DNA from 4 places in the Clostridium ljungdahlii DSM 13528 genome. Region 4 is predicted to be linked to each of the others. Evidence: riboswitches for the same ligand, from Rfam matches in the RefSeq annotation. Region 4 holds a riboswitch; each other region holds the start of a gene.
The links. Region 4 has a riboswitch for thiamine pyrophosphate ahead of thiD (bifunctional hydroxymethylpyrimidine kinase/phosphomethylpyrimidine kinase). Riboswitches for the same ligand answer to the same signal wherever they lie in the genome.

Region 1: another riboswitch for thiamine pyrophosphate. It lies ahead of tenA (thiaminase II); the one in region 4 lies ahead of thiD (bifunctional hydroxymethylpyrimidine kinase/phosphomethylpyrimidine kinase).
Region 2: another riboswitch for thiamine pyrophosphate. It lies ahead of thiW (energy coupling factor transporter S component ThiW); the one in region 4 lies ahead of thiD (bifunctional hydroxymethylpyrimidine kinase/phosphomethylpyrimidine kinase).
Region 3: another riboswitch for thiamine pyrophosphate. It lies ahead of CLJU_RS04330 (TatD family hydrolase); the one in region 4 lies ahead of thiD (bifunctional hydroxymethylpyrimidine kinase/phosphomethylpyrimidine kinase).

Annotation. Positions count from the first base shown of each region.
Region 1 is NC_014328.1:2,816,621-2,819,834, reverse strand. Features, by position in the region: gene CLJU_RS12530 (LysR family transcriptional regulator) at 1-706, opposite strand, end outside; gene CLJU_RS12525 (TspO/MBR family protein) at 863-1,363, shown strand; TPP riboswitch at 1,830-1,937, shown strand; gene tenA (thiaminase II) at 2,028-2,687, shown strand; gene CLJU_RS12515 (ABC transporter ATP-binding protein) at 2,692-3,214, shown strand, end outside.
Region 2 is NC_014328.1:3,820,858-3,824,071, reverse strand. Features, by position in the region: gene CLJU_RS21460 (MerR family transcriptional regulator) at 1-170, shown strand, start outside; gene thiM (hydroxyethylthiazole kinase) at 218-1,015, opposite strand; gene thiW (energy coupling factor transporter S component ThiW) at 993-1,562, opposite strand; TPP riboswitch at 1,855-1,960, opposite strand; gene CLJU_RS17265 (GNAT family N-acetyltransferase) at 2,004-2,441, opposite strand; gene CLJU_RS17260 (MFS transporter) at 2,577-3,214, opposite strand, start outside.
Region 3 is NC_014328.1:968,536-971,749, forward strand. Features, by position in the region: gene CLJU_RS04325 (LTA synthase family protein) at 1-1,729, shown strand, start outside; TPP riboswitch at 1,788-1,889, shown strand; gene CLJU_RS04330 (TatD family hydrolase) at 1,953-2,687, shown strand; gene CLJU_RS04335 (ABC transporter permease) at 2,705-3,214, shown strand, end outside.
Region 4 is NC_014328.1:3,608,168-3,611,381, forward strand. Features, by position in the region: gene splB (spore photoproduct lyase) at 1-943, opposite strand, end outside; gene CLJU_RS16280 (universal stress protein) at 1,155-1,568, opposite strand; TPP riboswitch at 1,791-1,892, shown strand; gene thiD (bifunctional hydroxymethylpyrimidine kinase/phosphomethylpyrimidine kinase) at 2,021-2,824, shown strand; gene thiM (hydroxyethylthiazole kinase) at 2,855-3,214, shown strand, end outside.

The DNA of each region.
Region 1 (3,214 bases), 790 kb from region 4:
TAGCTTCTACACCACTCAAAATAGTTTCGGGTCTTCCTCTAAATATAATATCTGGAGCAATATCATGTTCATCAAAGAAAGCCATACATAAGTTAGATATACATGTATAGGGTTCCATTAACATAAGAGAAGAATTTTTTAATTGTTCTGGAAAAATAAAATGCAATTTTGCTAAAGGAGTATCTTTGTGAACAGCTAAAACAATTTCATCTTCAGCAGCAGGAATGAAAAGAGTTTTACTATTATCTAGATTTTCTCCATACCAATAAGTTAGTGCTATATCAAAACTATTATTTTGCAATCTATGAAATAGTCGTGGTTCTTCTAGTTCTACTAAATTGATTAGAAAAGAAGGATTCTCTAATTCAAAGCGACTCATTGGAATATACAAATGAAAGTTACCAATAATAGGTAAAGAAAGTACTGTTATTTTATCTTTATATCCAGGTTGTAGTTTTTTGGACATATATTCTAAACGATAAATCTCGTCTAATGTGTGCCTAGCTTGAGGTAATAATCGTTTTCCTTCAATTGTTAATTTTACACGTCTATGTTTACGATTAAAGAGTTGAACACCTAATTCATGTTCTAATGCTTGTATTTGTTTACTAACAGAAGATTGAGTAATATTTAGCTCTAAGGCAGTTTCCATATAACTGCCAGTATCTACTACAGTTATAAAATATTTTAATTGTTCTTCTGTCATTTTACCTCACCTATTCTGCTTTTTAATTAATTATATAATAACTTGAAATTGATTACAAGTATCATTTTCACATAGGATTCTTTCACTTAATAGCTATTATATTTTTCAGAATAAAAGTCTTTTCTTTAAAATATAATAGCAGTAGGAGGTGAATTTATGTTTTGTAATATATTTAAGGTAAATGGAGAAAAACATATTGGAAAACTTATTATAAGTATTATAATTGCAGAAGGAGTCGGAGCTATTAGTGCTTTTTTAGGAATGTCTAATCAAGAAATGTACAGTCAGCTTGTTAAACCTGTGTTTTCACCACCTGGTTGGATATTCCCTATAGTGTGGATTATTTTATTTTTTCTTATGGGTACAGCTGCATATAGAATATGGATTAGAGGAAAGCAAGGAGAAGATGTTAAGAGAGCACTGGTGCTGTATGTTATTCAATTGGCATTAAATTTTATGTGGACAATTATATTTTTTAGATTTCAGTTATATGGTTTAGCTTTTCTAGAATTGATGATTTTGTTAGTATTTATTTTAATGACGACTTTTGAGTTCAGTAAAATTGATAAAACAGCAGCTTATTTAATGATACCATACATACTTTGGGTGTCATTTGCAGGTATATTAAATTATGCAATATGGATGCTAAATAAATGACATATATAATTAGGTATTACTTTGAAAATATTTAATATTTTATATATTCACTCTTGAATGTTAAAATTAATTATTTTACGTTCAGAAGTGGATTTTTGTTTTTAAAGATATGTATCAATGAATCTTACTTAGTGGGAAAAGCAGATATCCCAAATCTTTGATTTGGTGATAGTCGCTTTCGCTGTGTGCAAGCAGATATCCCAAATCTTTGATTTGATGATAGTCGCTTTCTCTTTAGAGTTTTGTTTCTCCCACTAAGTTTAGATGAATTATCTAGGGGCGTAGCTACTGTTATCTCCCACTTTGATAAAAGTGGGAGTGTTACAGTAGGTAGCCATCAGATAAAAGGATTAAACTTTGCTATAATATAACATGTGTTTAAATTTGAGACTCTTTAGCATGTTGACCAATTTTTGTTATTGTAGTAATATAAAAATTGTATATATAATGTAAAAATTAAATAGATTTAATATCCCAGGGGGGCTGGTGTTACCGGCTGAGAGTAAGAATATAATTCTTAGACCCTATACCTGATCTGGTTAATGCCAGCGTAGGAAGAGGTTTTTATGTAGTTGATAAATAAAAGGTACAAACTTCCTAAGAGGTTTGTACCTTTTATTTTAATTAATAATGTGTATGTCAGATGAAAAAGGAGAAACTTATTATGAAAACATCTATGAAATTATACGAAAGCGTAAAAGACATATGGAATTCTTACTATGAACATCCATTTGTAAAGGGAATAGGAGAGGGAAACTTAGAAATAGATAGATTCAAATTTTATATGATTCAGGATTACATATATCTTTTTGATTATGCAAAAGTGTATGCATTAGGGGTGGTAAAAGCCAGTGAAGAAAGTATAATGCAGGGGTTCTCAAAGATGGTGGACAATATATTAAATGGAGAAATGAATATTCATAGGCATTATATGAAAAAAATTGGTATTAAAAAAGAGGAAATAGAAAATGTTAAAGCTTCTATTGAAAATATTTCGTATACAAGTTATATGCTGTCTGTATCTCAAATGGGAGATTTAATGGATTTAACTACTTCTCTTTTAGCTTGTATGTGGAGTTATTATTTAATTGGTAAAAAGTTGAGTAAAATAGAGGGGTCACTGGACAACGAGTTTTACGGACAGTGGATAAAAGGATATATATCTAGTGATTATGAAAAGGAGACTAAGTGGGTGATAGATTTGTTAGATTATTTGACGGAAAATATATCGGAAAAGAAATTTAACAGGTTAAAGGAAATATTTATAAATACAAGCAAGTATGAATGTATGTTCTGGGACATGGCTTATAACAAGGGGATGTGAAATCATGCTGGAATTTAAAAATGTAAGCTTCAAATATGAGGAAGATCCTGATTTCATTATAAAAAATCTCAATTTTAATGTGGACAAAGGGGAATTTATAAGTATAGTAGGTCCTAGCGGATGTGGGAAAAGTACTGTACTTAGACTTATTTGTAAGCTGGAAAAGGCTTTTGAAGGAGATATAATTTTAAAAGATAAAAATATAAATGATTTAAAAGGTTACATAGGATACATGCCGCAAAATGATCTTCTTATACCCTGGCGAACTATACTTCAAAATGTATATCTTCCTCTTGAAGTTAAAGGTGAAAATTTGAAAGAGGCACAGGTTCAAGCAGAAAAAATGTTAAAGGATTTTGGACTTGAAAAATATAAAAATAAATACCCGAAGGATTTATCAGGAGGTATGCGGCAGAGGGCGTCTTTTGCAAGAACTCTCCTTACGGGAGCAGAAGTGCTGCTTTTGGATGAACCTTTTAGTGCATTGGATGCTATAACAAGAGTTTCTATGCAGGAATGGATCATTG
Region 2 (3,214 bases), 210 kb from region 4:
CTACTTCAGAAAGTAAAAATTTAAAGAGCTTTATGAAAAATGAAATACCGTTAATTACATTCATTTCCCAGGCGCATAAAATTGTTGAGTTTCCTGTGCTGACGTTATACAGCAGTGATTGTAAAGATACCAGGGAGTCAGCTGTTTATAACTATATGCCGGTAGAATAGGGATAACGTACTTGGTTTAGGTATGTTACCCAATTATTAAAGCTTTTTTATTTTAATTCACACTTTATTTTATTTATTATAGTGTTATCAGAAATTGTAAATAAGTTATCTATAAGATTAGTTCTAAAACTTCCTATACCGGTAACATGATGAGAAAGTTCTCCGCATATTCCCATAAGTGATACAGCTAAAATAGTAGCACCAAATATATCTAAGGAAGAAATATAACTTGCTATAAGTGCAGTAACCATACACCCTGTACCTGTTACCATTGAAAGCATTTCACAACCGTTTTTTATTAAATATGTTTTGCTGCCGTTAGTTATTACATCTACTGCACCAGTAGCTGCAATAACAGAATTTGTTCTAAGGGATAGTTTTTTTACAATTTCTATATTTTCATCAAAGTTATCCTCTGTTATCTTATCACATTCCCCTGCATCTATTCCTTTTGCATTGCTTTCTATACCACAAAGTGCTCTTATTTCAGATAAATTACCTTTGATGACGTCTGGATGACACTGAGAAATAAATTTCTTTGCATAATTAAACCTCAATTTACTGCAGCCAACACCAACAAGATCAATTACTTGGGGAATTCTTTCTTTAAAAGCCGTTTTGCCTGAAATCAACATGGATTTCATTCTAACATCGGTTATATTTCCAAGGTTAACTCCAAGTGCGTTAGAAGCAGATGTAATTTCAGAAACTTCTAGAGGATGCTCGGCCATAATAGGTTTTGCCCCAATAGCAAGCATTGCATTTGCACAATCATTTATTGAAATTGGATTTGTAATATAATGAATAAGAGGTTTTTTTATTTTAACATTGCGTTTTATTTGCAATAGGTTGTTTATCAGTGTCTGTTGATTTGTCATAGACTTTTACCCCCAAGTCTTTCTGAATCTTTATAAGCATTCCATTTTTGCTTAATGTTCCTAAAAAAATAAAGGCAATTGTTCCACCAATAATTGTAGCAGTAAAGAATAAAGGAATATAAAACATAAGTGAAAGGCCTTTTTTGCCCCAGAAATATGTCATAATAGGCGATGAGACAACAGCGCCTATAATACCTGTTCCGATAACTTCACCTAAAACTGCAAAAATCAAAGTATTCTTAGATATTCTATATAAAAATCCTGCTAAAAAAGCTCCGAAAACAGCACCTGTCAAAGCTAAAGGTGGAATTCCCATAAGAAACATTCTTATAATTCCAATACAAACAGCACAAAGCAGCGCATACCAAGGTCCAAAAAAAACTGCACATGTAATATTTATAACAGAAGACATAGGACACATTCCTTCTATACGAAGAATTGGCGAAATGACAACTCCCATTGCCACCATCATTGCCAGCATAAGTTTTTTTAATAGTTTTGAGTTTCTTTCCATAATAAAGTACCTCCATAATAATATTTATTTTCTAAATTTATCACATAGGAAATAAACATCATTATTGTAGGCATAATTTTAGAGTAACCAAATAGCAATTCCCTATATGACAAATCATATTGGTCGGTCGAAGCTCAAAAGCTTCCTCTCACCTTGAAACACAAGTTCCCTCGCTATTTAGTTGTATTTTTATTATAAAGCCCCGGGCGCTCCCCCACTGCTTTTTAAATATAAAAAATGGAACATACCTTGTAAGGCACATTCCATCTACACTCATAAAACATACAAAAACAGCATAAATTAAATATTTCCTTACGTCGGCATTATCCGAATCAAGTTATAGGTCGAAGCATATACTTCCTCTCAGCATGCTTAAGCATGCTCCCTTTTTATGAAAATCATACCATATGTCTTCCATGTATGCAAATTTTTTTTATTCTATTATAGATACTTTTTAAATCCTTTAACCACATCATTGTTATATCCAATTGATTCATAAAATTTATGAGCGTCTTTTCTCTTGAAAGCTGATACTAACATGGTAAAATAGCAGTCTTTTTTCCTGGCAAAGCTTTCAATAAAAGTCATTAGAGTCTTTCCGATTCCCATTCGTCTACAATTATTTTTTACAATTACATTTTCAACGACCATAAAGGGCTTACATTCGCCGCCAAGGTCCTGGCAAATAATACCTAATAATGAGCCAACTAAAGTATTATCACTATCTTTTGCTCCAATTAATATATAGTTTTTGTTTGAATTAATTAATGTAAACTTATCCTTGAATTTTTGCAAATTTGTTTTTTTACCTAAAAGTTCCTCATATAAATTTGATAAGTCATTTAAATCATCATATGTTATTCTAGTTATAGTAACCAAATTTATTTCACTTCCCTTTTCTAATTCTAAGTTCACATCACATTATAGTTTAGAATTTTACATTTTTTATTGCTTTTACTGCTGTAAATATTGTTTAAAATGCTTTGAAATAATATCTTATATAAGAGATAACTTTTAGAAATTTTTGCCATGTATATCTGCAGGTGACTGATTTGTTTGTATGCTTTTCTTATTATGCATTCTAAAAGCAGTGAGCAGTGCTCCGAAGGCACATACAATAGTTAGAACAATATATACATATTTCATCCCATATACGAAAATATCATCTCTTCCTGTAACATAGTCTGTTATACGATAACCTATCTTAATGCTCATAAAACTATATAGGAGGCTTGTGGAAAGTATAATTCCTATAATTTGTCCTAAGTTCCTCACAAGAGAATTGACACTGCCAGCTATTCCTAGTTCATTTTTAGGAACTGTTGACATTATGAGTGAATTATTTGAAGGTTGAAACAAGGATTGTCCTAAACCTAATACCACAATATAAATTATAATCTTTGTGATAGAAGAATATTGATTTAAAAATGATAGAAATATAAAACTTATACTCATAAGCAAAAGTCCTAAAAAACTTAAAAGCTTAGATCCTATTTTGTCTGACAAGTTTCCTGAAAACGGAGAAATCACAGCCATGACCAGTGGCTGTATCATCATTATAAGACCTGTTATACTAGAGTTTAGTTTCATTGCATCTTGAAGATAAAAAGGTATTATAATTATTGAAGCATTTAGACAAACAAATGATATAA
Region 3 (3,214 bases), 2.0 Mb from region 4:
AGCATTAGCTTCAGTATTTGTATTGGTATCCATTGCCTGCATTTTTAAAACCAGAGGTCGTGCTAGATTTTTGTATATATGTAATTGCATTATAAGTATATTCATAGTTAGTGACCTAATCTATTATAAATATTTTAAAGATATCATATCTGTATCTGTCTTGATAAGCGGATTTCAATTAAATGCAGTAAAATCTAGCGTGGCTAATTTACTGGACTTTAAAGATTTTTTATATCTTTTTGATATTGTATTTATAATTCCTTTTATAAATAGGTATTTGACAAGCCAAAATAGGAAGCTTTCTACAAAAGTTAGAGTATCAATGTTTTTAGTATTTATTTTAGTAGGTATTTTTATTGATTTCAAAAGCTTTTATGCTTTATCAAAAGAACAACCAAGACTTCTTACAACTATGTATAATAAAGTGTATATAGCAAAAAAATTGGGTACAGTAAATTATCACTGCCTGGATATTTATAATTGTGTTTTTGCTAATATAAATAGACTAACTCCCGTGTCTAAGGACAAGTTTCAGGCTATAGAGTATTTTATAGATAAAAGCAAGTCCAGTCATGAAAATTTAAATGGAATCGGACAAGGTAAAAACTTGATAATGATACAGGTAGAAGCACTTCAAGGATTTGTTATAAATTCTTCTGTAAATGGAAAGGAGATAACCCCGAATTTAAATAGATGGATATCGCGTTCGGAATATTTTGATAATTTTTACTATCAGGTGGCAGCTGGAGGAACTTCTGATGCGGAATTTATGACAAACAATTCACTTTATCCTGCATCAGCAGGTGCAGCTTATTTGCTTTACTCTGGCAATGAATACAATGCAATGCCGAAAAATTTTAAGAATAAAGGTTATTACACTGCAGCTTTACACGGATTCAGGGAAAGCTTTTGGAATAGAAATGTAATGTATAGAAAATTTGGTTTTGATAATTTTTATGGCGAAAAAAGTTATAAGCAAAATGAGTCTATAGGACTTGGTTTAAGTGATAAATCTTTTTTAACTCAATCTGTGGAGAAGTTAAAAAATATGAAAAGCCCATACTATGCTTTTTTAATAACTCTAACAAGTCATTTCCCTTATGATGATGTAAATAAATATGGGGACTTTGATGTAGGAGATTATAAAGGAAGTCTTATTGGAAATTACATGAAGGCAATACATTATACAGATGAACAGCTTGGAATGTTCTTAGATGAACTAGACAAAAATGGTACTTTAAAAAATTCAATAGTTGTACTATATGGAGATCATTATGCAATACCTAAAGATAAACAAGATCAGCTTTTTAACTTTTTGAAGACGGGTTCCAAATCTGATTTAGAGTGGGAAAAGCTTCAAAAGGTTCCTATGTTTATTCATTTCCCTGATGAATCTGTGAAAGGAGTAAACCATGTTTATGGGGGTCAGATGGACATATATCCTACGGTATGCAATTTATTTAAACTTAAGGAAGAAGACATGCTTGGTAAAGACCTCTTTAATCCTGAGAGCGAAAGAGTTACATTTAGAAATGGTTCTTTTATAGATAAAGATTGTTATTATTCTTCACAAGATGATATTTATTATGATGTAAATACGGGAAATAAAATTTCTAAAAGTGATAAACTTGAAAAAGAAGAAGATTACATATTGAATCAGCTTGGTTATTCAGATTATATTTTGAGACATAATTTAATTAAAAAACTAAATTTGGACAAGAACAAATAATATATTTACATTTATTTGGATAAGTGTTAGTATAAAAATGTAATTAATCTAAAATTATTTATAGTGCCAGGGGTGCCATTTGTGCTGAGAAAAGTGAAAACTTTAACCCTTTGAACCTGATTCGGGTAACGCCGACGTAGGAAAGCTACTTTAATATTGGATTCAAAGCACTGTTTTTATAATAGTGCTTTTTATTTTTGTTAAAGTATAGGGAGAGAATAAAATGTTTGTAGATGCGCATAATCATATGGATTTTTATAAAGACAATTTAAGTAATGCAATTGATAGTATAAATCACAGTAATATCAAAACTTTGGGATGTTCTATGGATTTAGAGAGTTATATATTTACAAAAAAATTAAGTGAATATAATAAAAATATAACTCCATGTTTTGGAATACATCCCTGGGAGGCGCATAAAAACTACAAGGATTTAGATAAGTTCGATGATTATGTAAAGGAATGTAAAATTATTGGAGAAATAGGACTTGACTACTATTGGGTTTTGGAGAAAGAAAAATATCCTTATATGAATCTAGTATTTGAATACTTTTTAGGTAAAGCTAAGAAATATGACAAAATAACAAATATTCATACTAAAGGAGCAGAAAAGGAGGTATTGGATTACATAAGAAAATATGATTTAAGAACACCTATAATTCATTGGTATAGTGGAGATTTGAATATATTGAAAAAGCTTTTGGAGTATGGGTGCTATTTTACAATAAGTGTTGATATAGGATATTCTAAACTTACAGATGAGATAGTAAAAATTCTTCCTCTAGGCAGAATTTTAACAGAAACTGATGGCCCTAATTCACTTGAATGGATAAATAAAAAATATGGATATCCATCTGAAGTTATAAATATTGTAAGAAAAATTTCTTTAATAAAGAATCTCCAGTTTGAAGAAGTTAGAGAAAAAATTTATGACAATTTTAATAAATTAAAATTATAGACTGAAGGTGCTTATATATGGAAAAAACAAAAAACATTCAAAGTAAAATATATCCTATAGCTACAATAATAATAGTTGTGATTATATGGCAGTTAACAATAAACTTAGCCCATGTTCCTCAGTATATTATTCCTTCTCCGCTGGATATTTTAAAAACTCTTGTATCAGATTTTCAAAATATAATGGAAAATACGGGAACCACATTGTACGAGTCTTTTATAGGTTTTTTTATATCTATAATATTTTCCTTTATATTAGCTATAATAATGGATAGTTTTGAAATTGTGAGAAAGTCAATATATCCTATTTTACTAATATCTCAAACTATTCCAACTATAGCAATTGCACCTTTGTTTATAATATGGTTTGGGTTTGGGGTACTTCCTAAAATAATAGTAGTGGTAATGGTATGCTTTTTTCCGATAGTTGTAAGTCTCGTAGATGGCTTTGAGAAAGTAGACAGAGATTATATAAACTTATTTAGCACTATGAAGGCCTCAAAGTTACAGACATTTTATCATCTAAAA
Region 4 (3,214 bases):
GCTCTTTCGTGTACAAAAATTTACCGTATCCAAATTGACCATACTTGAATTTTCTTTCACTATCCTCCATTGGCAGCGTCGTTTTAGGAAATACCTGTAGTATGATATTTTTAGCTTTAGTTGTATATCTATGCGATATGACTTCAAATCCAATAGGATTCTTTAAATTTTTAGGCATTCTATCATATAACATGTCTAAAACTTTTTCATATTCCTGCTTCCAATTTTCATATATGAATACAGGTGCTATTATAAAACCTATAGGGTAACCTGCTTCAGCAAGTTTAAAAGCAGATTCTATTCTTTTTTCTATTGAAGCTGTATAATGCTCATATTGTTTTATTATCTTATCTGTATTTAAACTAAATCTTATTTCCGTATGACCATTATGATTTATGTTTAAAAATCCATCTATATCATTGTACTTTGTTACGAATCTAAATCTTGCAAGCTTTTGATCTCCAAAGTATTCTATACTCTTTTTAAGTGAATTGGTATAAGGCTCCACAGGAACTGGATCGGAGGTTGCAGCACCTTCAAATACAGTTATTTCAGGATTTCTTTCATCTATATATTTTTGAGCCTGTTTTAAGATGTCATCAACATTGACATGAACTCTCACAAAAGGTTTTTCCCCTAATTGTGTATTTAAATAGCAGTACTCACACTGTCCAATACATCCACTAACTAAGGGCATTTGATAATGTGCCGAAGGCTTACAACTTTGAAATTTCAAGCTTTTTTTTACACCCACAACTAAAGTTTTTTTACCTTCCCTGTACTTTTCATATATATCTTTTCCTGGCACAGCTGACATAATTCTATTTGAAGACAATTTTATTATCTCAACCTTGTCATCATTTTTAAATCTATTATATATCTCATTTCCCAGAGAATATTCTAGGGTACCTTTTTCAAAAATAACTCTATGTGGAACAAACATTAATTACACACCTTCCTGATATAGAGTTTCTAAACAAAACTCAACTTATACCTCAAGCAATTCATAGGATGCTCATTAAAGTATGTGAAAAAATCAATAAAAATATTCTAAATAAAATCATCTATAATTCCAAGTCCCAGACAAATATTTTAATATGCAGATAAAAATAGCCATAATGCTTGTACAACATTATGGCTATTTTAAACCATTTTTATTCTGGAACAATCATAACTAAAACCTGTGAATTTTTTAATACTTTACTTGTTACAGATCCGATCATTCTAGCCAAACCCTTTTTATTAGATTTAGTCATAATTATCATATCAAATTCATCACAATTTGCCTTTTTCAGTATTTCATCTGCTACACGTCCAAAAACACAATATTTTTCAGGTTTATATTCTTGAATCTTTCTTTCAGCTCTATCTAAGATGTTTTCACCTTTTTTCCTTGCCATATCTACCATGCTATTTGATACACCCGTTTCATTTACTATAACTATTTCAGATACATACATAAGAGTTAACTGTACTTCATCTCTGGAAAACAATTTTTTTAAACAGTCAAGTGAATGCATACTTCTCTCTGTTTCATCTAATGGGACTAAAATTCTTTTCTTTTCCATATCAACACATCCTATCATTTTTATTAATTTGTTTTGTAACAAAAATCTTCAATTAATGCCATTATATCACACGTACTGCAAAAACTTTTATTTGGCTGCTATTGCTAACACCCTCCCACATTCCATTTATGTACATATGGGGAGACTTAGTCAATGAAGTAAATATTAAAATTTCATATTGCAAATTTTTATCACTGTAGTAAAATTAATGTATAAAACTTAATACTTTTGTGGGGGTGCTGCAAGGCTGAGAAGAGATCTTTCTCTAACCCTTTGAACCTGATCCAGATAAAACTGGCGTAGGGAAGCAACTTACATATTTTTGATTTTAAAGGTATATGCTTTTCTGCATATACCTTTTATTTTGACCTGATGGCTGCCTACTGTAATACTCCCACTAAGTAAAATTCAATTGATATTAATTTTAAAGTTACTAAATTAGGGGGGTAAAAATGAAAAAGGTATTAACAATTGCAGGTTCTGACAGCTGTGGTGGAGCTGGTATACAAGCTGATTTAAAAACTATGAGTGCCCTTGGCGTATATGGTATGAGTGTCATAACTGCTGTTACAGCTCAAAATAGCATAGGAGTACAGGACGTAATGGATGTAACTCCTGAAATTGTAGAAGCACAAATAAGATCTATATTTGATGACATACAAGTAGATGCAGTAAAAATTGGTATGGTTTCAAACAGCAAAACCATATCTGTAATAAAGAGGCTTTTAATAGAATACAAAACTAAAAACATAGTAATTGATCCTGTAATGGTATCAAAAAGTGGTTACTTTCTCTTAAAACCTGAAGCACAAACAGCTATAAAAGATCTGACAAGCATTGCAGACGTCGTAACTCCAAATATTCCAGAAGCTGAAGTTCTGACAGAAATGAAAATAAAAAGTAGCAGCGACATGGAAAAAGCAGCTTTTAGCATAAAAGAGCTAGGTGCTAAAAACGTGCTTGTAAAAGGAGGCCACAGATGCAATGATGCCAACGACGTTCTTCTTTATGAAAACAAAATATTAAACATAGACGGTCATAGAATAGATACTAAAAACACTCATGGAACAGGATGTACCTTATCTTCTGCCATAGCCTCCTTCTTGGCTAAAGGTGAAAGTACTGACAAATCCGTATATCTTGCAAAGCAATATATAACTAAGGCTATAGAAAATTCCTTTTCCATAGGAAGTGGCGTTGGTCCCGTGGGACATTTCATTGAATTATATAAAAAAGCTGATGTAGATTTCAAATAAACAGATTTCTAATATAAAGGAGTATGAAAAATGGATAATTTAAACTTAGACAGTGTGTCAAAAGTATTAACACAGGTAAGAAATAAAGTACCTCTTGTAGATTGTATTACAAACAGTGTCACTATAAATGACTGTGCAAACATTCTATTATCTTATGGAGCTTCTCCTGCCATGTGTGAAGCTTATGATGAAGTTTTTGATTTTGTAAAAATATCTTCTGCCCTATATATAAATTTAGGAACCCTCACAAAAGAACAGGAAGCTGCAGTAATCCTAGCAAGTACCTCTGCAAAAATCCACAATATACCTGTAATACTTGACCCTGTAGCTTGTGCTGCTATACCAAGGAAAGCTCAAGTTATAAATAGAATTATGCAAGTTGGTAAAGTA